2 linked regions of the Methanotorris formicicus Mc-S-70 genome follow. Each later gene encodes a partner of the first gene's protein in a complex. Links are inferred from orthologs where the notes say so. Each region holds a gene or a part of one and is shown on either strand. Other genes may lie near its edges. The genes, in order: METFODRAFT_RS06180 and fwdF.

Evidence for each region.
Region 2: the proteins of METFODRAFT_RS06180 (region 1) and fwdF are in contact, whole or in part, in a cryo-EM structure (PDB 7BKB), measured with the Methanospirillum hungatei proteins. The link is inferred for Methanotorris formicicus Mc-S-70 from one-to-one orthologs. Residues at the interface, in WP_011448822.1 of Methanospirillum hungatei: Ala269, Val270, Pro272, Val273, Ile274, Lys275, Pro276, Met281, Gly282, Met283, Ala284, Pro285, Asp306, Ser307, Cys308, Val309, Lys310, Cys311, Leu313, Phe349, Pro350, Ile351, Glu352, Tyr359, Lys360, Asp363, Val365, Ile366, Asn367, Glu370; in WP_011448819.1 of Methanospirillum hungatei: Ser2, Thr3, Leu4, Phe5, Pro6, Lys7, Tyr8, Gln21, Leu23, Leu24, Gln25, Gln26, Asn28, Pro48, Glu49, Thr76, Cys78, Ser79, Tyr80, Cys81, Pro104, Ile105, Lys108, Glu109, Gly110, Thr353, Leu355.

Annotation. Positions count from the first base shown.
Region 1 is NZ_AGJL01000031.1:3,041-14,094, forward strand. Bases 3,373-6,246 are described here. They hold METFODRAFT_RS06180 (CoB--CoM heterodisulfide reductase iron-sulfur subunit A family protein), read left to right. Parts: upstream 3,373-3,764; coding sequence 3,765-5,729; downstream 5,730-6,246. Other genes in these bases: METFODRAFT_RS06175 (4Fe-4S binding protein), read left to right, coding at 3,373-3,669; METFODRAFT_RS06185 (formylmethanofuran dehydrogenase subunit B), read left to right, coding at 5,754-6,246. Also shown: METFODRAFT_RS06160 (hydrogenase iron-sulfur subunit), read left to right, coding at 1-101; METFODRAFT_RS06165 (NADH-quinone oxidoreductase subunit B family protein), read left to right, coding at 111-1,010; METFODRAFT_RS06170 (Ni/Fe hydrogenase subunit alpha), read left to right, coding at 1,062-2,474; more of METFODRAFT_RS06175, read left to right, coding at 2,476-3,372; more of METFODRAFT_RS06185, read left to right, coding at 6,247-7,058; METFODRAFT_RS06190 (hypothetical protein), read left to right, coding at 7,206-7,559; METFODRAFT_RS06195 (molybdopterin oxidoreductase family protein), read left to right, coding at 7,570-8,694; METFODRAFT_RS06200 (Coenzyme F420 hydrogenase/dehydrogenase, beta subunit C-terminal domain), read left to right, coding at 8,716-9,855; pyridoxal 5'-phosphate synthase glutaminase subunit PdxT, read right to left, coding at 9,900-10,460; METFODRAFT_RS06215 (secondary thiamine-phosphate synthase enzyme YjbQ), read right to left, coding at 10,816-11,054. UniProt on the Methanocaldococcus jannaschii protein: Part of a complex that catalyzes the reversible reduction of CoM-S-S-CoB to the thiol-coenzymes H-S-CoM (coenzyme M) and H-S-CoB (coenzyme B).
Region 2 is NZ_AGJL01000006.1:6,768-22,007, reverse strand. The notes cover bases 4,470-7,416. They hold fwdF (tungsten-dependent formylmethanofuran dehydrogenase subunit FwdF), read left to right. Parts: upstream 4,470-5,387; coding sequence 5,388-6,446; downstream 6,447-7,416. Other genes in these bases: fwdA (tungsten-dependent formylmethanofuran dehydrogenase subunit FwdA), read left to right, coding at 7,164-7,416; fwdD (tungsten-dependent formylmethanofuran dehydrogenase subunit FwdD), read left to right, coding at 6,759-7,142; METFODRAFT_RS01735 (ATP-binding protein), read left to right, coding at 6,470-6,712; METFODRAFT_RS01745 (4Fe-4S binding protein), read left to right, coding at 4,948-5,385; purD (phosphoribosylamine--glycine ligase), read right to left, coding at 4,470-4,640. Also shown: METFODRAFT_RS01770 (TRC40/GET3/ArsA family transport-energizing ATPase), read left to right, coding at 1-918; METFODRAFT_RS01765 (cobalt-precorrin-8 methylmutase), read right to left, coding at 921-1,553; METFODRAFT_RS01760 (DUF2097 domain-containing protein), read right to left, coding at 1,590-1,871; METFODRAFT_RS01755 (nicotinamide-nucleotide adenylyltransferase), read right to left, coding at 1,894-2,400; more of purD, read right to left, coding at 3,306-4,469; more of fwdA, read left to right, coding at 7,417-8,867; tungsten-dependent formylmethanofuran dehydrogenase subunit FwdC, read left to right, coding at 8,910-9,728; METFODRAFT_RS01715 (molybdopterin biosynthesis protein), read right to left, coding at 9,729-11,579; METFODRAFT_RS01710 (HAD family hydrolase), read right to left, coding at 11,585-12,379; METFODRAFT_RS01705 (Era-like GTP-binding protein), read left to right, coding at 12,483-13,040; METFODRAFT_RS01700 (cell division protein SepF), read left to right, coding at 13,041-13,472; METFODRAFT_RS01695 (methanogenesis marker 8 protein), read left to right, coding at 13,533-14,387; METFODRAFT_RS01690 (UDP-glucose dehydrogenase family protein), read left to right, coding at 14,467-15,240.

The sequences.
Region 1 (11,054 bases):
CCGCATCAGAAGGGGAGAAGTTTCAGCAAACGATGATTGAATTCTACAATACAATAAAATCCCTTGGACCTTGCAAATTAAAAGAAAAATTAAACAAATAAGGTGATTAAATGGCAAAAATAGCAACAACATGGCTATGCTGCTGTTCTGGATGCCACATAAGTTTGTTAGATTTGCATGAAGAGCTTTTAAACTTGTTAGAAAATGTTGAACTTGTCCATTGTCCAGTATTAATGGATGTTAAGGAGATTCCGGATGAGATTGATGTTGCTTTAATTGAGGGTGGAATAAGAAACGAAGAGAACTTAGAAATTGCAAAAGAAATGAGAAAAAAGGCAAAAGTAGTTATTGCTTTTGGAACTTGTGCCACATTTGGGGGAATTCCAGGATTGGGCAATCTATATTCAAATGATGAGATATTGGAGAAGGCCTACAAAACAACACTAACAACAAAGAATGATGAAGGCATTATTCCAAGTGAAGAAGTTCCTTCATTAACTTCAAGAGTTAAGCCACTATCTGAGGTTATAGATGTTGATTACTTCATCCCAGGATGTCCACCAAACCCAGAAATAATAGCCAATATAATAAAAGCATTATTGGAAGGAAAAGAGCCAGAATTACCAAAGAAAAATATGTGTGATGAATGTCCAAGGAAAAAGAGTGATGATGGTGTTGTAATTGAAACAATAAAAAGAAAATATGAAGGAAAACCAGACCCAGAAAAATGTCTATTGGAGCAAGGTTATCTCTGCTTAGGTCCTGCAACAAGAAGAGGTTGTGGAGCAGCATGTCCAAGTGTGGGAGTTCCATGTAGTGGTTGCAATGGTCCAACAGACGCTATTGTTGACCAAGGGGCTAAGATGATATCTGCTTTATGTTCTGACTTTGGAATTGATAAAGATAGAGAAACAGACCCAACAATGTTGCCAAAATCAATAAAAGACAAAATTGGCTGTTTCTACAAGTTTACTCTTCCAAGTGCCTTAATTCCTATTAGGTTAAAATAAGTATTCATAAAAAACACGACGATACATAAAATTTGAAATTACGGTGATAAAATGGTAAAATTGTCAGTTGAACCAGTTACGAGGGTTGAAGGGCATGGAAAAATAACCGTATCCTTTGACGAGAATGGGAATTTGGATAAGGTTCATTTCCACGTTGTTGAGGTTAGGGGCTTTGAGAAGTTTTTGGAAGGGAGGTATATAGAGGATGCTCCAATCTATACGCCAAGAATTTGTGGGATATGTCAAGTTGCCCACCATTTGGCAAGTGCTAAAGCAGTGGATGCAGTGTTTGGTGTAAAAATCCCAGAAACTGCCGAACTTTTGAGGAATTTAATGCACCAAGGGGCAACAGTCCATAGCCATGCACTTCACTTCTACATGCTCGCTGCACCAGATTTGATGCTTATAGACGATGCTTTAAAAAGAAATATCTTGGCAATTGCAAAAGAACATCCAGAGATTGTTAAAGATGCTATAGAGTTGAGAAAAATAGGGCAGACAATTGTTAAAGTTGTTGGAGGTAAGGCAATCCACCCAGTTACGTGTGTAGTTGGAGGGCAGTCAAAACCATTGAAAGAAGATGAAAGGGAGGAATTATTAAAATTATCTGAAAGGGCAGTTGAACTTTCCGAAAAGTCCATTGAAATTGGAAAAAAACTCATTGAGAACTTAAAGGAGAATGATTTATTAGATATTGGCTATTTTGAATCCTACCATGCAGGTATGGTAAATGATGGAGTTCATGAACTCTACGATGGAAAAATTAGAGTAGTTAATGCAGAGGGAAAAGTTGAGTATGAATTTGACCCATCAGAATACATGAACTACATTGCTGAAGGTGTTAGGCCATATTCTTACTTAAAATTCCCATACTTAAAAGATAAAGGGGAAGAAGGGGTCTATAGAGTAAATACATTATCAAGGTTAAATGTAGCGGATAAAATGGCAACACTATTAGCACAAAAATACTATGAAGAATTCGTTAAAGAATTCGGAAAACCGTGCCATTATCCAATGCTCTTCCACTATGCAAGGTTAATTGAACTTCTCTCAAGTGCTGAAAAGGTAAAAGAACTTTTAGAGAATGATAAAATTGTTGTAGAAGATATAAGGGCAGAACCAGAAGATATTGTTGGAGAAGGAGTTGGATGCGTTGAGGCACCAAGGGGAACATTAATCCACCACTTCAAAACAGATGAGGAAGGAATCATAACCGATGCAAACCTAATTGTCGCAACAGTCCAAAACAACCCTGCTATGGACATTGGAGTTAGAAAGGTTGCTGAAAAATACTTAAAAAGCCCAGACGATGCAAATCCACAAATCCTAAACTACATGGAGATGGTAATTAGGGCATATGACCCATGCTTATCATGTGCAACCCATGTAATTGGAAACTCCAATAATGGCCTTTCATTAGAGGTTTACAAGAAAAATGAATTAGTCAAAGTCATAAGGGGATAAAATGATAGTGATAAATACGGAGGATTGTTACCTATGCAAAGCGTGTGAAAGGGCATGTCCTAATGAGGCACTAAAGTTTAATCCCCTTAAGGTTTGCATGTTATGTGGTAATTGTGTCAATGCATGCCCAAATAATGCCTTAAGTTTGAGAGAAATCAACATAGACGGTAAAAAAATTAAGCAAATAGGTTACAATCCAAGTAAATGCGATTTATGCGGAGAGTGTGTAAATGTTTGTCCAAATAACCTAAAAATTGAAGAAAACAGGTTAAAGGGCTTCTGTGTTGGATGTATGAAGTGCATCGATGCCTGTCCAGATGGATTCGTTGGAATGGAAGGAGTTGTTGAACCAAACAAAAAAGAAATCACAATTCCAAAAGAACCAATTGTTGTTACAGATGACTGTGTTGGATGCGGGATTTGTGCTAATGAATGTCCAGTAAATGCCATAGAGATTAAGGACAACAAAGCCGTTGTTGATGAAAGTAAATGTATCTACTGCAGTATATGTGCTCAAACATGTCCATGGAATGCAATATTTGTTGCAGGTAGAAAAGTTCCAAAAAGAGACAAAACAATTAAGAAATTCGAAATTGATGAGGAACTTTGTGTTGGATGTGGAGTTTGTGCAGAGGTCTGTCCAAGGAACCTCATAAAAATTGAGGATATGGTTGCAATTCCACCAGTAGGATGTCCAAGTTGTGGGTTATGTGTTAATGCATGTCCTGTAAATGCTATAACCTTGGAGGTTGGGTATGAGCCACCAAAACCAGTAAGTGAAGGGGGGCTTGTGTGGGTTGAGGAAAACTGTAACTACTGCGGTTCATGTGCAATGAAGTGTCCAACAAGTGCTATAAAAGTAATTAACAAGAGAGGAATGGAACTTCCAACAAAGAAGAAAACAGAAGAGAAAGAAAAATTCAGAATGTGTGTAAGATGCGGAGCATGTACAATTGCATGCCCAACAGGAGCATTGAAGTTAGGTAAAGTAACCCACAACGGAAAAGAATACAACAGAATCGAATTCAGCCCATCCCTCTGTGATAAATGTGGGAAATGTGTTGAAATCTGCCCATATAACGTATTAGAGCTAGCTGACAATAATGAAATGCCATTAAAAGGATTCTGTGTGATGTGCTTGAAATGTGTTGAGACATGTGAGAAGATTAAGAGGAATGCTCTGGCATTGAAATAATTTTTTACACATACTTATTAGAAAAACTAATTAATAAATTAATAAATCAAATATCAACAAAATATACAAAATTACCAATAATATTTGGTGATAACATGGAAGAGCCAAGAATTGGTGTCTATATCTGCCATTGTGGAGTTAACATTGGAGGAGTCGTTGATTGTCCAGAAGTTGCTGAATTTGCTAAGACATTAAAAAATGTTGTTGTTGCAAGAGATTACAAATATATGTGTGCAGACCCAGGGCAAGAGATGATTAAGAAGGATATTGAAGAATATAACTTAAACAGAGTTGTTGTTGCTGCCTGTTCTCCAAGGTTACACGAGCCAACATTTAGAAGATGTGTTGCTGAAGCAGGATTAAACCCATTCTTATTCGAGTTTGCAAACATAAGGGAACATTGTTCATGGGTCCACATGCATGAAAAAGAAAAAGCAACAGAGAAGGCAAAAGATTTAGTAAGGATGGCAGTAGCAAAGGCAAGGTTGTTGGAGCCATTAGAATTCATCAAAGTTGGAGTTACAAGAAGGGCATTAGTTATTGGAGGAGGAGTAGCGGGAATTCAAACTGCTCTTGATTTAGGAGACATGGGATTTGAAACAATACTGGTTGAGAAAACTCCTTCTGTTGGAGGTAGAATGGCACAACTTGACAAAACATTCCCAACAAACGACTGTTCTATCTGCATATTGGCTCCAAAGATGGTTGATGTTGCAAAGCATCCAAATGTTAAACTCTACGCATATTCAGAGGTCGTAGATGTCCAAGGATACGTTGGAAACTTTAAAGTTAAGATTATGAAAAAGCCAAGATACATTGATGAAACAAAATGCACTGGATGTGGGCAGTGTGCAGAGGTCTGTCCAATAGATGTGCCAAATGAATTTGATATGGGTCTTGGAATGAGGAAGGCAATCTACAAACCATTCCCACAAGCAGTTCCAGCAAAATACACTATTGACAAAGAACACTGTATAGAGTGTGGATTATGTGCCAAGGTTTGTGGCCCTAATGCCATCGACTTTTCCCAAAAACCAGAGTACATTGAGGTTGAGGTTGGAACAATAATTTGTGCTATTGGTTATGATGTATTTGACCCAACGGTTAGGGAAGAGTATGGATATGGAGTTTATGATAACGTTATAACCGCCCTTGAATTGGAAAGGATGATTAATGCCTCAGGTCCAACAGGAGGAAAAGTAATTAGGTTGAGCGATGGTAAAAAGCCAAAGAGAATTGCATTCATCCAATGTGTTGGTTCAAGGGATGCAAAAGTTGGCAACAAATACTGCTCCAACGTCTGTTGTATGTATGCAATGAAAAACTCACAATTAATTAAAGAAAAATCCCCAGAAACTGAGATAGATATTTACTACATGGACATTAGGGCATTTAGCAAAGGATATGAGGAATTTTATGAAAGAAGTGCAAAACAATATGGCATTACATTCATAAGAGGAAGACCTGCTCAAATTTTGGAAAACCCAAAAACCAAGAACCTAATTGTCAGAGCAGAAGACACCTTATTAGGAGAAATTATCGAGAAGGAGTATGATTTAGTTGTTTTATCTGTAGGGATGGTTCCAACAAAATCAGCAGATGAAATCCAAAGGATATTGGGAATTTCAAGAACACCAGACCAATTCTTCATGGAGGCACACCCAAAATTGAGACCAGTTGATACAGCAACGGATGGGGTTTATCTCGCTGGAGCATGTCAAGGACCAAAAGATATTCCAGCATCCGTTGCACAAGGTTCCGCAGCAGCAGCAAGGGCTGCAATTCCATTGGCTAAGGGAGAAGTTGAAGTCGAGCCGATTGTTGCATCCGTAAATGAAGAAATCTGCGGTGGATGTGGAGTTTGTGTAAAACAATGCCCTTACGGAGCCCCAAGATTAGTTGAAAAAGATGGTAAAAAGGTTGCAGAAGTTATTGCGGCATTGTGTAAGGGATGTGGAACATGTGCCGCTGGATGTCCAAGTGGAGCATTAGAACAGAAACACTTCAAAACCATCCAATTATTCAAGCAAATTGAGGGGGCATTCAAAGATCCTGCCTAAAAAATTATTTTTTAAGGTGGTTCCATGGAAGAAGTAAAAAATGTTGTATGTCCATTTTGTGGGACATTGTGTGATGACATAATATGCTATGTTAAAGATAACCACATAGTTGGAACAAAAAACGCATGCAGAATTGGGCACAGCAAATTCACCCATAGAGATGGAGCAGTTAGATATACAGAGCCGTTAATGAGGGAGAATAAAAAAGATGACTTCAAAAAAGTGGATTGGGATACGGCAATAGAAAAAACAGGAGAGATATTGGTAAATGCTAAAAGACCAATATTATATGGATTTTCAGCAACTGAATGTCATGCACATGCGTATGGAATGAAGTTGGCTGAAATGGTTGGAGGAGTTGTTAGTAACACAGCAGAGGTTTGCCATGGACCGAGTGTTTGGGCACTGCAGGATGTTGGTTATCCAATCTGCACATTGGGGGAGGTAAAGAACAGGGCGGATGTTGTAATATATTGGGGATGCAATCCTATGCACGCACACCCAAGACATTTGGGTAGGTATGGAGTATTTGCAAGAGGATTTTTCAGGGAGAGGGGAAGAAGCGATAGAACCTTGATAGTTGTTGACCCAAGGAAAACAGATACTGCAAAATTGGCAGATATCCACTTACAGGTTGAGCAACATAGAGATTATGAGTTAATAAGTGCAATGAGGGCAGCATTGAAAGGGTTCAAATTAGGGGTTGATAAAGTTGCAGGGATTCCAGTAGAGACAATCTATGAAGCAGTTGATATTCTTAAAAATGCCCAATTTGGAATCCTATTCTTTGGTATGGGTGTCACTCAATCAAAAAGCAAGCATAGAAACATTGACAATGCCATCCAATTAATTATCGACTTAAATGCCTACACAAAATTCTCGCTCATTCCAATGAGGGGACATTACAATGTAAATGGATTCAACCAAGTGTGCACATGGATTTCTGGCTTTCCATTGTGTGTTGATTACTCAAGGGGCTACCCAAGATTCAACCCAGGAGATACGAGTGTAACTGATTTACTAATGAGAAAGGAGGCAGATGTCATGCTCAACATTGCCTCTGACCCTGGAGCACACTTCCCAAATAAAGCAGTGGAGAGAATGGCAGAAATCCCACTAATAGCAATAGAGCCTCACAGAACCCCAACAACAGAATTGGCAAACATCATCCTCCCTCCAGCAATTGCAGGAGTGGAATGTGAAGGAACTGCTTATAGAATGGATGGCATTCCAATCGAATTGAAAAGGGTTATTGAACCTCCTGAAGACGTTTTACCTGATAGAGAAATCCTAAAAAGAATTATTAGCAAGGTTGAGGAACTCCTATAATAACATTACATTATAATTTTTTCTTCATTTGATAATACTTTTTAGAATTTTATATTATTATAATAATAAAAATTTGAATTAAGTAGTAAATTTTATATACAATAATGGAGGTGATATTAATATGAATTTGGTAATACGGTGATATAAATGAATATGAAAATGAGCATTGAAAAGTTAAAATTAGTAAGACCAAAGGAGAATCCAAAAAATACAAACTTGGAATTGGATGTGGATTGGAACATTGAATACAAAAAGATAAACAACAATTCATTCTGTTATATATGTAATTTAAAAATGGAAGAATTTCCAGTATCGTTTGTTGTTGAAGGGGTTGTGGAGTTTGAAGAAAATACCAACAACGTTTCAGAGGATGTTTCACAATCAATACTGGATAAATTACTCCAAATTTTAGTAAATCTAATAAACCTAACAAAAGACGTGCAGGTTGAGGTTGAAAGTTTCCCATTGGTAGAAATCTCTGCTCAAAAAGTCGCATCATAAAGGTGATATAGTGAGGGTTGTTCATACCATTTGTCCTGGTTGTAGTGTAGGGTGTGGGATAGACCTAATTGTCAAGGATGATAAGGTCGTGGGAACTTACCCATACAAGAGGCATCCAATAAATGAAGGAAAAAACTGTCTAAATGGAAAAAACTCCTACAAAATAATCTATCATGAGAAGAGATTAAAAAAGCCATTGGTTAAGAAAAATGGAAAATTTGTTGAAGTTGATTGGGATGAGGTTCTGGAGTTAATTGCAGGGAAGTTAAAAAATTACAACAAAGAGGATATAGCTTTTATTGCCTCTGGAAGATGTACAAATGAAGATAACTATGCATTAAAAAAATTTGCAGATAGTTTAGGGGCTAAGATTGGGCATTGCATCTGCTGTTCTCCAAAGGTTAATTATTCAGAGATATCTGTAAGTATTGAGGATGTTGAAAATGCAAAAAGTATCATAATCATTGGCGATGTTTTTGAGGAAAATCCGCTGATTGGGAGAAGAGTGGTTAAGGCAAAAGAAAAAGGGGCTAAAATAACAATCTTCAACACAGAAGAAAAAGAAATTTTAAAATTAAATGCTGATGAGTTTATAAAGGTTGACGATTATTCAAAAGTTGAAATAAACGCTGATGAAGATACCATTGTAATAATAAATGCCCCAATGGGGGATGTTGGTGAAATTATCAAAGTCGTTGAAGAGAAAGGAGGCAAAGCTTTACCAGTTGCAAAGCACTGCAACACAGTTGGGGCAACACTTATTGGAATACCTGCTTTGGGTAGGGATGAATATATAGATCTATTAAAAAATTCAAAATGCATCTATATAATGGGGGAAAATCCTGCATTATGTGATGGAAATTCATTAGATAATGCTGAATTTTTGGTTGTTCAAGATATTATAATGAGTGAAACTGCAGAACTTGCTGATGTGGTGTTGCCTTCTGCATGCTGGGCAGAAAAAGATGGAACATTCACAAATACAGAGAGAAAAACACAAAAAATAAATAAAGCAGTAAATCCACCAGGAGAGGCTTTAGATGATTGGAGAATAATAAAGAATCTTGCTGAAAAAATGGGGATTGATTTAGGATTTGATTCAATTGATGACATCCAAAAGAATCTCCAATTTTAAAATTCCATCAAAGGTGGTATCATGGATAAATACGTTTTAGTTCAGGCATCTGATGAGAAAATTTTAAAGCATGCAGAATGTGGTGGAGCAGTAACTGCATTATTCAAATACCTACTGGATAAAAAACTCGTTGATGGTGTCTTAGCATTAAAGAAAGGAGATGATCTCTATGATGGGATTCCAGCATTCATAACGAATTCGGAAGAACTAATTGAGACTGCTGGTTCTCTACACTGTGCTCCAACGAATTTTGGGAAGTTGATAAAGAACTACTTAGCAGATAAAAAGATTGCAGTCTCTGTTAAACCATGCGATGCTATGGCAATAAGGGAATTGGCGAAGTTGAACCAGATCAACTTAGATAACGTCTATATGATCGGTTTGAACTGCGGAGGAACCATTAGTCCAATTACAGCGATGAAGATGATTAAACTATTTTATGAGGTAGATCCTAAGGATGTTGTGAAGGAGGAAATCGATAAAGGAAAATTCATCATCGAGTTAAAAAATGGGGAACATAAGGCAGTAAAAATCCATGAGTTGGAAGAAAAAGGTTTTGGAAGGAGGAAGAACTGCCAAAGATGCGAATTAAAAATCCCAAGAAATGCGGATTTAGCATGTGGAAACTGGGGGGCAGAACCAGGATGGACGTTCGTTGAAATCTGCTCAGAGAAAGGGAAAAAACTCATTGAAAATGCTGAAAAAGAAGGTTATATAAAAACTAAAAAGCCTTCTGACAAAGGTATTGAAATTAGAGCGAAGATAGAAGAGAGCATGATCAAACTCGCTAAAGGTTTCCAGAAAAAGCACCTTGAGGAGGAATATCCAGACCTTGAAAGATGGCAAGAGTATTGGAATAGATGCATTAAGTGTTATGGCTGTAGAGATGCTTGTCCAATCTGTTTCTGTAGAGAGTGTAGATTGGAGGCGGATTACCTCGATGAAAAAGGCAAAATTCCTCCAGATCCAGTAATGTTTCAGGGTATTAGGTTGTCCCACGTCTCCCAAAGTTGTATAAACTGCGGGCAATGCGAAGACGTCTGTCCAATGGAAATTCCACTCGCATACATATTCCACAGAATGCAGTTGAAACTCAGAGATATCTATGGATATATTCCAGGGATTGATGACAAGATGCCACCATTGTTTGATTTTGAATAATTTTGCTTTTTTAAATTGTAATTTTTACATTCCACATAATTATTTTATTTTTTAACAACATTCTCTACAAAATACTTATAGACTTTATATCCATCCTCTGAAAGTTCTGGGTGGAAGGACAGTCCCATATATTTACCCTCCCTAACACCAACGATTTTGTCATCATCCATTGCAAGAATCTCAACATCATCACTCAATATCCTATCAACCACTGGTGCTCTTATAAATACAGCGTGGATTTTTCCAATGCCTTTCATCTCAAGGTCTTTTTCAAAACTTTCTCTTTGACTTCCATAGGCATTTCTTTTTATGGTTATGTTCATCAACCCTAACAATGGCTGTTCTTTACCAGTTCCTTTTGATAAGAGAACCATACCCGCACAGGTTCCTAATATTGGCAAATCAGAATTCTTTAATGCATCTATAAACCCATACTTAACCATTAACTTACCCATCGTTGTGCTTTCCCCACCAGGGATGATTAATGCATCTATGTCTTTTAAATCTTCAACAAATCTAACTCTTTTCGTTTCATAACCTGCTTTTTTTATAGCTTCTTCGTGTTCTTCAATAGCCCCCTGAATTCCCAAAACACCAATTATCAAACTCTCACCTTCAGTTTTAATTCAATTTAAAAAACGCTGAAGATATATAAAAATTTTAGCGAAATGTAAAATTATAAATTTAAATTTATCAATTTAATCGTCTAAAATTAAAAATGGTGCAGGGGAGGGGATTTGAACCCCCGAACCCCTTCGGGACCGGATCTTAAGTCCGGCGCCTTTGGCCAGGCTTGGCGACCCCTGCACATCTCACGTCGGCACAAATACAATATTCAAAACTATTATATATACTTTTTGGTTTTGTGTATTTTTTTATCACAACTATAAAATTTTTTAATTCCATTAAACACATAACAACACAAAAATAGAAATTGTAAGATGGATAATTTTTAAGAAATTAACCTTTTATGACCTTAACATAAAAATTCCTATGTCTTGGACCGTCAAATTCACAGAAATAAATTCCCTGCCATGTTCCTAAAAGTAATTTCCCATTTGTAATTATAACCGTTAAAGAACATCCAAATGTGGAACTCTTTATATGGGCGTCAGAGTTCCCTTCCAAGTGTGTAAATGGATAATCTCTTGGGATTTTATCTTTTAGGAATGCTATTATATCCCTCCTCACAGAGGGAT
Region 2 (15,240 bases), on another replicon or contig:
AAAGGAGGAGTTGGAAAGACAACAATGAGTGCTGCTACCGGTATCTATTGTGCAGAGCAGGGATTAAAAACAGTTATTGTCTCAACTGACCCTGCACACTCATTGAGGGATGCGTTTGAGCAGGAATTTGGACACGAACCAACAAAAGTTAAGGGATTCGATAACCTATATGTTGTAGAGATAGACCCTCAGAAAGCAATGGAAGAATACAAGGAAAAATTAAAAGCACAGATGGATGAAAACCCAATGTTAGGGGACGTTTTGGAGGAACAGTTGGAAATGGCTTCCCTTTCCCCTGGAACTGATGAAAGTGCTGCATTTGATGTATTTTTAAGATACATGGATAACAATGAGTTTGATGTAGTTATATTTGATACCGCTCCAACAGGACACACATTGAGATTCCTTGGACTTCCTGAAATAATGGACAAATACATGGCTAAGATGATTAAGTTCAAGAAGCAGATGAGTGGATTAATGAAAATGATGAAAAAATTAATGCCATTTGGAAGTAAAGGTGATGATATCGACTATGATAAGGCATTGGAAGAACTTGAAAGGATGAAGAAAAAAATAGAAAAAGCAAGAAGAATCCTTTCAAATCCTGAAAGAACTGCATTTAGATTGGTTGTTATTCCAGAAGAGATGAGTATTTTGGAAAGTGAAAGAGCAATGAAGGCTTTGGAGAAATATGGTATTCCAATTGATGCTGTTATTGTAAACCAATTAATCCCAGGGGATGTTGAGTGTGAATTCTGTAGGGCAAGAAGAGCACTACAACAAAAGAGGTTAGAAATGATAAAAGAGAAATTTGGAGACAAAGTTATTGCACACGTTCCATTATTAAAAACAGAGGCAAAAGGGGTAGAAACACTGAGAGAAATCGCAAAAATATTATATGGGGAAAAAGAACAATAAATCTAAACCTTCTCATTTTTACTCATCGCTATAATTCCATTAATTATTGAAACTGCAACAGGGGTTCCTCCTTTTGGCCCTATGGTTGTTATTGATGGGATGTCGGTTTCTCTCAATAATGCTTTTGATTCACTTGCCTGAACAAAACCTACAGGAACCCCAACAACAACCCTTGGTTTTATATCTTCCTCATTAATCATTCTTATAACTTCCAACAATGCAGTTGGAGCATTTCCAATAACAACAACACCATCATCTATCAAATCCTTTGCAATTCTCATTGAGGCAACTGCTCTCGTGATCTGTTCCTCTTGTGCAAGTTCATAAGTTTTTTTGTCATTTATAAAGCAATATGTATTGTTGTACCTTATTCCTGCTTTTATCATGTTTATATCCACTACCACGGGCTTATTTTCTTTTATTGCCTTAACTCCTTCCCCTATTGGATTATCTTTAAAATATATCAACTTTGCATATTCCTCATCAGCAGTAGCATGGACTACCCTTTCAATAATAGCAAGTTCTTCCTTTGAGTATTTATTTATTCTATCTCCTAAAACATTCTTTATCTTATTTCTTACAATTTCTCTGGATTTTTCGGCAATACTTATTCCTTCTTTTGTTATTGCCCCCATAAATTCATGAAATTTCAATGTAACTACCTCCAACTGTTATTTTACCCTTAAAATAATTTTTTCTTTGTAATCTTCTTTTATATGCACTAACTCTATTAAATCATCAATAATTGACGAAGCCTCAAATTCCAAAGTTCCAAATAAGTCGTTGTTAGTATCAACCCTAAAAAATCCCTCACTTGCGAGAATTACAGTTCCCTCAACATGAACCCTGCCAAAATACACTTCAATATAATCCCCTTCTTCAATATCTCTATGCATATACTCCAAGATTTCCTCTGGATGAACTTCCATCTCAACACACCTATAATTTTTCATCTTAAACCCTCCAGTTTCAATTTTAATAATCCTTCTCACTCAACCTGATTAATCTTTCAACCCCCTTTATTTCCCTTATAACTTCAGCAACATCTTTCGGAACTAAATGCTCCCATTCTTCCCCATTTAGCATTCTTCTTCTAATTTCAGTCCCTGAGTATTCTTTTCTGTTAAACATCTCTGGTTTTTTAACCATATATCCCCTCTCTTCAAACAACTCCTTAACAAGTGAATTTCCAGAGTAAACAATATCAAAAGGCGGTGTCAGTGCCTCAACATAAGAAACCCAAACTGCATTGAACTCAATATCCTTTATTGGGATTACGTAATATGAAAAATCAAAATTATTTAGTGTTTTTGTTATCATCATTATTCTCTCTCCCGCAGTGAATGGATTATCAAGAGTATGACTTTTTTGAGCACTTCCAATGCCTATTATCAATTCATCCACTTCCTTAGATATTTTCTTTACAACATTCAAATGCCCATTGTGGAATGGCTGAAACCTCCCAATAATAAAACCTCTCATGACCTCACCTAAATGTTTTTTTCATTGTAGTATGTTCATTTATAGCTTAAACAACTATAAATAATCCTAAAATTCGCATCACAATTTTAAATAGATGTTGTTTGCGAAATTTATGGATTTATCTATGTATCATTTAAATGGTTGTGTTTCTCCCAATTTTAAGATAAAGCATATATTTTCTTTAATTTGAAGGTGTTTTCCAACATCTAACGCAAACAACTATAAATTAACCAGTAAGTATAATAAAACCTGATAACGAACTAAAAAATCGAATACAAAAGTGGTAAAAAATGTGGTGAATACAAAATCCTATTAAAATAGTTATAACTCCGATAGATAAATACCTTACTAAAACCGAACAACCAAAACGTAATCTAAAGTCTAAAAATTATATTATATGGTCCATTATTTTTAGTTATTTTGTCTCGAATTACTTCTTATGATTACATACGATTACCTAGGATATAATCGATATTTAAATCTCATTTTACTGATAGTGTGATTTAACACTATTAAAATTAAAACCAAAAAATAGAAATAGGTAGTACTTAAATCGGTTTTTCGTAACTCGCCTTGTTATCACAAGGTGAAAACATCGATTGGGTGAAATACTAAGTGTTTCACTGCTCGCTTGCTCCGCAAGCGAAGAGATAATCGATTTTAGAAATCGAAGGAAACTATCCAACATCTGAAAAGAGCAATATTGGATTCGTTAGATTTATGGCGATAGTATCAAACTGCATAGAATATTTGAGATACAAATATGGACTATCGTTTTATGAAGTGGTTAAAGAGTGTGGTAAAGAACTAATAAAGAAGGGAATATCGTAATCACACTGTCAGTAAAATTAAAAAATAATTTTATTGGAATATTGCATAACAAACAATCTCAAAAAATAAAAAAATTATCCTCTCAATTCTTTCATTCTCTCAATTCTCTTTTTGATTAAATCTAATTTACCTACATCACTTCTGTGGAAGACTTCTCCTTTTATATATTGGATAGATTTTTCAGCAATTTTCTCTGCTTCCTCTATCGTATCTGCAACTCCAACAACTGCAACTGCCCTTGAACCTGTCATATACAACTTTCCATCAACCTCATTTACTGATGCGTAATGTAGTATTGCCCCTGTTTCTTTTATTTTCTCTTCATCAACAATTATCTCTTTATTCCTTACTGGGTTTGTTGGATAGCCATTTGGAACAACATACTTACATACTGTTGCTTTGTTTTCAAATTCAACATCAACATCCTTCAATTTCTTATTTGCTATTGCCTCACAAACCTCAACAAAATCATTCTTTAAGATTGCCAATATGTTCATTGCCTCAGGATCTCCAAATCTTGCGTTGTATTCAATAATCTTTGGCCCCTCTGCAGTGAGCATGAACTGCCCGTATAAGAATCCTTGGTAGTCACCAACTTCTTTTTTGATTGCTTTAACCGTCTCTTCCATAATTTCTTTACCTTCCTCTAAATCTTTATCTGTTAAGAATGGAAGTGACAAATTAGGGCATGAATATGAACCCATCCCTCCTGTTATAGGCCCTTCATCGTTTTCATAAGCATGTGGGTGGTCTTGAACCGTAGGTGTGAATTTTATTGTATCTCCATCAACAAACCCATGCAATGTAAATTCAACACCAATTAACCTCTCCTCAATAATTACCTTTCCTCCACCGATATCCTTCTCAAACACTTCTTTTGCATATTGTTTTGCCTCTTCGTTATCCTTCAACTGTTCTCCAACAACCTTGACTCCTTTCCCTCCTGTCAATCCAACAGGTTTAACAACAACATCCTTACCTTGATTTGTCATTTCATCAATGAATGCCTCCAACTCTTCCCCATACTCTTCAAATGCCTTGTATTGCAATGAACCTTTTATGTTGTATTTTTTAAATAAATTCCTCATGAACTCTTTGCTTGTTTCAATTTGAGCAGGGAGTTTTTTTGGTCCTACGGTTGGAATGCCCATACTCCACAACAAATCAGATACTCCTGCACCCAATGGAGCCTCAGGTCCAATAACTGCTAAATCTGGTTTAACTTCCTCTGCAAAACTTTTAACTGCATCCAAGTTGGTTTCTTTGTTTAATGATATCTTTTCAGATAATCTCGCTATTCCTGGGTTTTTGTTGTTCATTAATGTGTATAATTTAACATTCGCATTCTTTTTTAAAGCATGTGCAATTGCACTTTCTCTTGCTCCTCCACCTATCAACAATATTTTCATCGCATCACCTTTTACTTTTTGTGTGCTATTATTAGGAACTAAAATTTATAAATTTTTAGGTTCTCTAACCTTAGATTTCATTGAACTTGAATGGATTAACAACCATACTGGAAAATGCAAACTGTTGTAATACGTTTAGATTACCTTAAAAATTAAAATATAATTAATAAACATTAAGGACATATAGGTTTTTCAAATTATGTGAGTAAAGCCCACGCTATTATGTATAGTTTACTATTTGAAATTAGAAGAATTATTTATATACCTCATAAAATAATGTTGAATATGACTCACATGAGATGAGAGTATGCCAGAGCATATACTATCAGGAATAAAAGCACTTGTAGCAATGAAGATGAGAAAGGAAGGAAAACTACAAAGGGAGATTGCAGAATACTTAAATATAGACAGGTCAATGATTTCCCATTACCTTCATGGTAGGTATCCCTCAGATAGAATCATGAAAATTTCAGAGGTAATAGCAGAACTTCCAGTGGAATATGGAGCAAGAATAATCCACTCTCTAAGTAACGAAAAGGACATTGCAAAAAAACTCATAAAGGTTATTTACAACGCAAAAATAAAAATTGATAATGACAAATGCCTCGCTTGTGGAGCATGTCTCATTTGTGAGGCAATATCAATAGATGGTATTGAAGTAAAAATTGATGAAGATCGTTGTTTTTTATGTGGGGAATGTATAAGTAAATGTCCTATGAACGCTCTAAAATTTGTGGAGGAATGAACATGCAAACAAAAGAACAATACAACGGGACCATAACAATATCAAGGTATGGAGTAGAAAAGAGAGTTTTAACATGGAACGACCACATCTGTGTTGGTTGTGGAATCTGTTTTGATATTTGTCCAACAAAGGCAATTACCATGGGACCTTTAGGGGCGATAGCAAAAGGAGACATTGATGCTCCAAAATTGGATATTAGTGGGGAAAAATGTGTCTTATGTGGAATGTGTGCATGTGCATGTCCATTTAACGCTATTGATTTAAAAATCAACGACAAATCCATAAAAGAACTCCCACAATACCCAAAGATATTAAGGGATATAACATTAGATCAAGAAATCTGTGTTTTATGTGGACAGTGCGAAATCGTCTGTCCTCAAGGAGCAATTGATGTAGAGAGAGAACTTCCACCAAGAAAGAACCTAGTTCTTGGGGAAATTACTATAAACAAAGACAAATGTGTCTTATGTGGAATTTGTGCTGAATACTGTCCAGCAGATGCAATTGACTTAATTCCAAACGACATGAACTCATTAAGTCCAAACCCAATAAAGGATATTGAAGTCGATAAAGATGCGTGTGTATTCTGTAAGGTTTGTGAGGTTGCATGTCCACACAATGCAATAGAGGTTATCTGTTACAAGTGTCCATTGGCAAAGAGAATTGAAAAACCAAAATTATACGAAGATATCAAAGGAAAAACAACAATTGATAAAGATTTATGTGTTACATGTGGGTGGTGTGAAAATATCTGTCCAGTTAGTGCGATTAAAGTTGAAAAGCCATTTGAAGGGGAACTCATCATTGATGAGAATGCATGTAATGCATGTGGTGCTTGTGTAGCAATCTGTCCATGTAATGCATTGACATTCCCAAAACCAAAAGAAAAAGCACAAAAAGTTCCAAAATTGGTGGTTAACCAAGATTTATGTGTCTTATGTGGGGCATGTGAAAAATCATGTCCAATTAATGCTATAAAAGTTAAGAGAACAAAAGTTGGTATGGAAGAGACAAAGGCAGTTGCATGGAAAAAAGCATTTGAGAAATTATTGGCGAAATAAATAGAGGATAATGAGGTGGTTAAATGTATAAGTTGGTCGTATTTCCAGAGAAGTGCCATGGTTGTGGAAATTGCGTAGTATCATGCCCAGTGAATGCAAAAGATCCAAACACTTGGGGTGGAAAAGGTCCAGAAACAGATGAACTCGTCATAAGAGTTGTGGATGGCCTAATAACCATAGTAAATGGTGATTTATGCGGTGGATGTGGTGCATGTGTTGAAGTTTGTCCAGTTGATGCGATAAAGTTGGTTGTTGAGAAACAATAGTTACCAAAATGAGGATAGATTGTTTTAAAAATATTAAGGTGATAGAATGAAATTCTACTTAAACACTGGGAGAACAATTTGGCAGGGAGAGGCAATAGAAGCAGGGAAAAATTTGGATTTATATGTTAAAGCAGCAGGAGTTTGTTACATAAATGAAGATGAAATGAATACGTTGGGTATTAAAGAGGGAGACAAAATAAAGGTAAAATCAGAATACGGAGAAGTTGTTGTATTTGCAAAGAAGGCAACAGAACCAATGCCAAAAGGAATGATCTATATTCCAATGGGACCTTGGGCAAACAAAGTTGTCTTACCTGAAACTAACAGCACAGCAATGCCATCATACAAAGGACCTTTACCAGTAGAAATTGAAAAAACTGAAGAAGAATTCTTAGACATGCCAAAATTAATGAGAACATACTTGGAATAAATAAAAAAAGAAGGTGATTAAATGGAATACATCATAAAAAATGGGATTGTTTACGACCCATTGAATGGAATAAATGGAGAAAAGATGGACATATGTGTCAAAGATGGTAAAATAGTTGAGGAAGTTTCAAGTAATGCAAAAGTTATCGATGCAAGTGGAAAGGTTGTAATGCCGGGTGGAGTTGATTCTCACACCCACGTTGCTGGGGCAAAAGTTAACGTTGGTAGAATGTTTAGACCAGAAGATAGTAAAAAAGATGTTTATGCAAAAAAAGGATTGAGAACTGGGACAGGATTTTCAGTTCCTTCAACATACAAAACTGGTTACCAATACTCAGAGATGGGATATACGACTGTTATTGAAGCAGCAATGCCACCATTAATAGCAAGACACACACACGAAGAGTTTATGGAAACCCCACAACTGGATAAAGCAGCAATGCCATTATTCGGAAACAACTGGTTTGTTATTGAGTATTTAAAAGAAGGGGACCTTAAAAAATGTGCTGCTTATGTAGCATGGCTTTTGAGAGCAACGAGGGGTTTTGCAATAAAGATAGTTAACCCAGGTGGAACAGAAGCATGGGGTTGGGGTAAAAACGTCCACGGTATAGATGATAAAGTTCCATACTTTGACATAACACCAAGAGAAATTGTTAGGGGTCTTGCAGAAGTCAACGAAATGCTCGGTTTACCTCACTCAATACACGTCCACCCAAACAACTTAGGACACCCAGGAAACTGGGAAACAACACTTGCAACAATGGATTGTGTTAAAGATATTAAGGCAAAACCAAGATATGGAGAGAGGGAAACTGTATACTACAACACACACGTTCAGTTCCACTCCTATGGAGGAACCTCATGGAAGGACTTTGGGAGTAAGGGTGTTGAGATTGCAGAGTATGTAAATAAAAATGACCACCTTGTAATTGATGTTGGACAGGTTACATTAGATGAAACAACAACAATGACAGCAGATGGACCGATGGAATATGATTTACACATGACAAATGGATTGAAATGGGCAAACTGTGACGTTGAACTTGAGACAGGTTCAGGAGTTGTTCCATTCATCTACTCCCCAAAAGGACCTGTCTATGCAGTTCAGTGGGCAATTGGTTTGGATTTATTCTTAAACACAAACACAGACAAAGTATTATTAACAACTGACCATCCAAACGCAGGACCATTCACAAGATACCCAAGAGTTATTGCATGGTTGATGAGTAAAAAATACAGAGATGAGTGGTTATACAACAAAGTCCACAAATGGGCATTACAAAGAAGCCATGTAGCAGATAACGATAAAGAATACGATTTATATGAAATAGCAAAAATTACAAGAGGTAACCAAGCAAAAGTTTTAGGTTTAAGCAAAGAGAAAGGACACCTTGGCGTTGGGGCAGATGCAGACATCGCTATCTACAATATAGACCCAGAAGAAAAGGATGGTAAGAAAATAGAGAAGGCATTTAGATACGCATCTTACGTATTGAAGAAAGGAGAAGTTGTTGTTAAAGATGGAGAAGTTGTTAAAGAGATCTATGGAGACACAATATACGTAGATGTTAAAGTTGATGAGTCCTTAGAGCAAGAGATTATGAAGGACTTAAGAGAGAAGTTCACAAGATACTACTCAGTTAACTTAGACAACTACCCAGTTCAAGATGCCTATGCAAACAGTTGGAAAGTTATCAAAATTGATGCAACAGACATAAACTAAATTCTATTTTTAAATTTTTTAAAAGATGAGACGGTGAGAATGATGAAGGAGTTAATCCTTACGTTAAAAGAGGATATCATTGTTCCAGTAGAGATGGATGCGGTTATTCCAGAGAAGATAGAAAACATGTCATTGGATGAAATAAAGAACATAGAATTACCACAAGGGAACAAGAAGATCTTATTAAAAGATTTGTTTGATGTTGAGTTGAATGAATCTGAGGTATCAAGAATAATCATAAAAAACTCCTCAATTAAGTTGAAGAGAATTGGAGAAAAGATGACAACAGGGGAAATTATTGTTGAAGGAGACGCTGGAATGTATGTTGGTTGTGAAATGAAGGGGGGAAAAATTATTGTTAATGGCAACGCTGACAGTTGGGCTGGACAAAACATGAAAGGTGGGGAGTTAATTATTAAAGGAGATGCAAAAGATTATGTTGGTTCTGCATACAGGGGAGATTGGAGAGGTATGAGTGGAGGAAAGATCGTTGTTGAAGGTAATGTTGGAAATGAAATTGGAGAATACATGAGAGGAGGAACCATTCACATAAAAGGAAATGCTGGTTTATTAACCGGAATCCACCAAGAGGGAGGAATTATAATCATAGAAGGGGATGTTGAAGCGAGAGTTGGTGGGGAAATGAAAAAAGGAGCAATTGTTGTCTATGGAAAAGTTGAAGGAGTCCTTCCATCATTCAAATTTGAGGGAATTGTTGAGAATCCTGTTATAAAATTATCAAAAAAAGATGAAGGAACCCCAATTGAAGGGAAGTTCTATAAGTTTACTGGAGATTATGTATACAACAAACCAAAAGGACAGTTATACATCTCTGTTGAAAGCAACCTTGATTTGATCTAATTAACATTCAAATATAATTTCCCCACAATTTTTTGGTTTTTTAAATGGTAATTCAACTTTTTTAAGTGTTTCTATGAATTTTTTAACATCTTCATCATCTAATTTCTCCCTTCTAATGAGGAAATCATAATGTTCCTCTGCAACTGGGATAAAATTAAGTCCATACTGCTCTGCAACAGTTCTTATCCCCATTCCAATATCTGCCTTTCCCATTACAATAGAAACTGCAACCGCTGAGTGTGTTTTTGTCTCGATGTTGTAACTATCTATATCATCTTTATCGATCCCATGTTCTTTCAAAAATTTATCAAACAAAATCCTTGTTCCAGAACCCTTGTTTCTGTTTATAAATTTGGATTTTTTGATGTATTTAACAACATCCTCTATACTATTAACATCTCCTTTAAACATGAAACCCTGCTCTCTAATATAACCCCTCACTAAAACCGCATCTTTAACCTTATATTTCTTTATAAATGGGATGTTATATTCCCCACTATCATCTAAGAGATGAACTCCTGCAATATCTGCCTCTCCTCTTTTTATTGCCATAATTCCCCCAAGTGAACCCACATTGATGGTTTTTGCAAATATGCCTCCTTCCTTTAAAATGATATCAACACCAATGCAATGACTTCCTATGATATTCAAACCAATCATTATGTCTCCAAGTAGATGGACATCAACCTCCTCATTCTCTAAAATTTCTCTGTTTTCTTCAATTACCACATACCCCTCTGCATTTGATAGGGATGTTATGGCCCCACTTCCCTTTGTTATTGGATAACTTGAATAACCATTCTTTGACTTTACCAATGAAATAGGCAAATACTCAGTTCTTCCTTTTGCAGAGATATGCCTCATTGGGAAAAATGCCTTTAAGGTTTTTTTCTCATCATTAAACAGGACATCAAACACTATAAGGCATGATGTAGGATAACCTGGGAGACCAACAACCAATTTATCATCAACAACTCCAATTATTGTAGGCTTTCCTGGTTTTATCTTTATACCATGTATTAAAACCTCCCCTCCAAGTTCCTGTATTGCAATTTCTGTTAAATCCCCAACTCCAGCGGATGTTCCCCCACTCAAAAGAACAATGTCATTTTCCTTTAATGCATTTTCAATTGCCTTTTTTAATTCCTCCTTATCATCCCCAACAATACCATAAAACTTAAAATCCCATCCATTCTCTAAAATGGATGAACCTAAAGTATATGCATTTATATCATAAATTTTATATGCTCCTAACGTTTCTCCAGGACTTACAACCTCATTTCCTGTTGATATAATACCAAAACTTAATTTTTTATAAACTTTAACCTTATTTTTCCCGATTGCGGCAATAGAGCCAATATCCCTTGGCGTTAATTTAGTTCCCCCCCTTAAAATCAACTCCCCACTCATTATGTCTGTTCCGCAGTACTGGATATTCTCGTGTGGTGCAACTGCCTTGTAAATTTTAACATGATTCCCCAATCTTTCAGTGTACTCCACCATAACTACTGCATTTGCACCTTTTGGAATCCCCGCCCCAGTTGCAATCTCTACACACTCTCCATTTTTAACTTCAAGGTCTTTAACTTCCCCTGCCTTTAAACTCCCAATAACTTTTAGAGTTATTGGATTATCCTCATCTGCTGCATAAGTGTCTTCCGCTTTAACTGCATATCCATCCATCTGAGACCTATCAAAAGGAGGGATATCAACATCGGATATTACGTCCTCACTTAAAACCCTACCAACTGCATTAAATAAATCCACGTCCTCAACACTCTTGTATTTATCCAAATACTTCCTTACAATTTCCTTTGCCTCATTAATACTGCATAATTTTAAATATCTCAAAAAAATCACCCTTTGTTTTTGTTAATTAAATCTTCACATATGTTGAGGATTTCCTTTATGTTGTATATTTTAACCTTTGCTACCTCGAGTGCTTTTTTTGAAATATTTCCATTTTGGAGCGTAACAACTGACAAATCGCTCTCCAACATTGCTGGGACATCATTTGCTGCATCTCCAACCATTATTACATAATACCTCTCTTTTTTTAAATTTAGAACCAAATCTTTCTTTTGCTCTTGATGAGCCTCAGGCATTATATATTTTTCGTTAATTCCCGTAATTTCAGCCAATCTTTTTATAAACTCCTTTCTATCTCCAGACGCAATGAATACCTTAACCCCTAATTCTTTTAGTTTTTTAATAGTTTCAGGTACTTCTGGAAATACGCAGCCCCCTGTAGTTATGGTGTATTCGATAATTCCATTTAACGTATCCACTATTATTGCAGATCCATATCCAGTTTGAATTTTAAATCTCTTCATAACGTTTAGGGTATCCTGCAACTCCTTAACTTTAGTTTTTTTGTCTTTAAAAATTCCATCTCTGTCTATTGGTTTATTACAGTATGATATCCCCCAATCAACTTCTTTTAAGAGTTCTGATATATGTTTTTCAGGATCCTCCTTATCCACAACCTTCAAAGGATCATCTTTAATAATCACCAACGCCCTCCCAACTTTTTCATCAACAATATCCACAGTTAGGTTATTACACAAAAACTTCTGTGTTTTTATTTCTTTTATTATTCTCTTAACTTTTACCAACGTCCCAGCACTATCAAATACAACCGCCAATTTCATAAAAATCACTATATTTATTTTTGTAAAAGTTAAAAATATTTATAACTCGCCAAATATTTATAAGTATTTGTAATTTATTATAATAAAACAAAAATGTGATACTATGGATAATGATATCTTTAAAATTGCAATATTAGGCCCTGAAAATGCAGGAAAATCATCTATAATGAATGCGTTGTTTGGTAAGTATGTTTCCCTTGTTTCTGAAGTTGGAGGAACTACAAAAATGCCGATAAAAAGATACTGGGGAAAACTAAAAGTAGGTAGGGAAAAGAAGCAACCAAAATTTGTAGATGTTGTATTTGTGGATTTGGGAGGGCTCTATGTCCATGAAAAACAATCTCCAATCATGATAGGAAGCGTTTTAGAAAAAACATACGAAGAAATTGATGATGCGGATATGATTGTCCATGTGGTTGATGGAAAAGAAGGATTATCAAAAAGTTTTGAAAAACTACATCATTTATTAAAATTTAGATATCGAAAACCTATTATAGTAGTTGTCAATAAATGTGATTTATTAAATGATGACGAAAGGCGGCGGTTGAAGGATTACGTGGAGTACAGGTTGGGTAATAGGGTATTGTTGGTTTCAGCAAAAACTTATGAGGGTATAAATAACTTGATGGATGCCATATTAAAATATATAAAAGGTGATTAAATGGTTTTTGAAAAGTTAAAAGAACTATTTGGGTCAGGAAAAACTGATATAAAACAACCTGCACCGATTACCATTGAAGAGTATGTTGAACTTCCAATGGCTCCAGTAGAGGAGGAAAAATCAATAAGAATAAAGGTTTGTGACTTAAATGATGGGAAAGATGCAGTAAATATTATTGTCATGGTTGAGGCAGGATACTTGGTTATTGCAAACACCCCTCACTTAGAAAGAGACATAGATGAAGAATACGCTGCAATTTTATCAAAGTTGAAAAATGAAATTACAAAAATTGGGGGAAAGATGGTTGGTTTATCAGAAACTAAAATCTTCATCGTCCCAAGAAATGTCATAATTGAAAAAATAGTTAAGGAAGAAAAAGAGAAAAAAGAAGTAAGAAATACTGAAGAAGAACAAAACAACAAAAATGAATAAAATTTAATTTTTAGAAATTCCAATTGATTTTATAATAATAAACTTAAGTGGATGGTTAGTATGGAAGATGAGCATATAATGGAGGCTTTGGGGAAGGCGAGGGTTGTTGTGAAAAATGGGAAGGTTGTTGAAGTTGGAGAACCAAAAATAAAATACTGTCCTCTTTTTGATAGGCATAGGGGCATTAGAGAGATAAATAAAGAAAGTATAAAGGAAAATATAGAATTTAGAATAAAGGATTTTGGACTTTTCACTGAAAACAGGGTTGTAGAGGTTGAGGATTGTATTGTTGGCTTTGGAACTTCGGAGATTTTTATGAGTGCTTTGAAAAGGGGTTTGTTGGATGTTGTTGTTATTGTTGCAGATTGTGCAGGGACTGTTATAACCAATAACCCAAAACTTGTTCAGGGGCTTTGCGGAAGGATATCGGGAATTGTAAAGACATCCCCAATCCCAAAAGTTATAGAGAAGATAGAAAAAGCAGGAGGACATGTTTTAAATCCTAAAACTGCAGAAATTAATCAGATAAAAGGTGTTGAAAAAGCCATAGAGTTGGGTTATAAAAGGATAGGGGTTTCATTAACGAGTTTAGATGATGCCATAAAGTGCAAGAGTTTAGAGAATGAAGAAATAAAAATCATCACCTTCGGGGTTCATACAACAGGAATTAATGAAAATCCAGAAGAATTTGTAGAATATTTTGATTTGGTAACTGCATGTGCTTCAAAAAATATTAGAGAAGGTTTAAAAGGAAAAATAAAGGCACAAATTGGTGTCTCAGTTCCAATATTTGCTTTAAGTCAGATAGGGAAAGAACTCTTGCTTGAGAGGGCAAAGGATGTTGAAAAGCCCATTTTAATAAGTGTTGAAGAATTACCGTGTTTAAAAGGAAGGCAACCAGAGCCACTAATTTAAAAATTATACTCTTAGTTTCTTTTTTAAATTTATTTATTAATAACTCTCAAATCAATAACTTACTCAAGGGGGGATTTTAATGAAGAAGATCTCAGTCATAGGAACTGGTTATGTTGGTTTAATTCAGGCTGTTGGTTTAGCAGAGTTTGGTTTTAATGTTGTTGGAATTGATATTGATGAAACTAAAGTTAAGGCATTAAATAGAGGAGAATGTCCTTTATATGAAGAAGGATTAGAAGAATTATTAAAAAAGCATGTAAATAAAAATCTAACTTTCACAACATCCTACGAATCAATAAAGGGATCGGACGTCATATTTCTATGCGTTGGAACCCCACAAGATAAAGATGGTGATGCAGACTTGAGGTTTTTATTTTCTGCAGTTGAGAAGATAAAAGAGACAATAGACAAAGACGATTATAAAGTTATCGTTATAAAATCTACCGTTCCAGTAGGGACAAATAGGAAGGTTAAAGAACTTTTAAGTGGTTATAATGTTGATGTTGTTTCAAATCCTGAGTTTTTAAGGGAGGGGATTGCTGTCTATGATTTCTTTAATCCAGAGAGGATAGTTTTAGGTTTTGAAAACTTAGAAAACAAAAAGCCAATAGAAATAATGAACAAAGTTTATAACTATTTTAAAGAAAAAAATGTTCCTTTTATAATAACTAATTGGGAAACAGCGGAGTTGATAAAATATGCCTCAAATGCTTTCTTAGCAACAAAAATATCTTTTATAAATGAATTGGCAAAATTATCTGATATAGTTAATGCAGATATAAAAACTGTGAGTTATGCTATGGGGTTGGATGATAGAATTGGAAATAAGTTTTTAAATGCTGGAATTGGATAT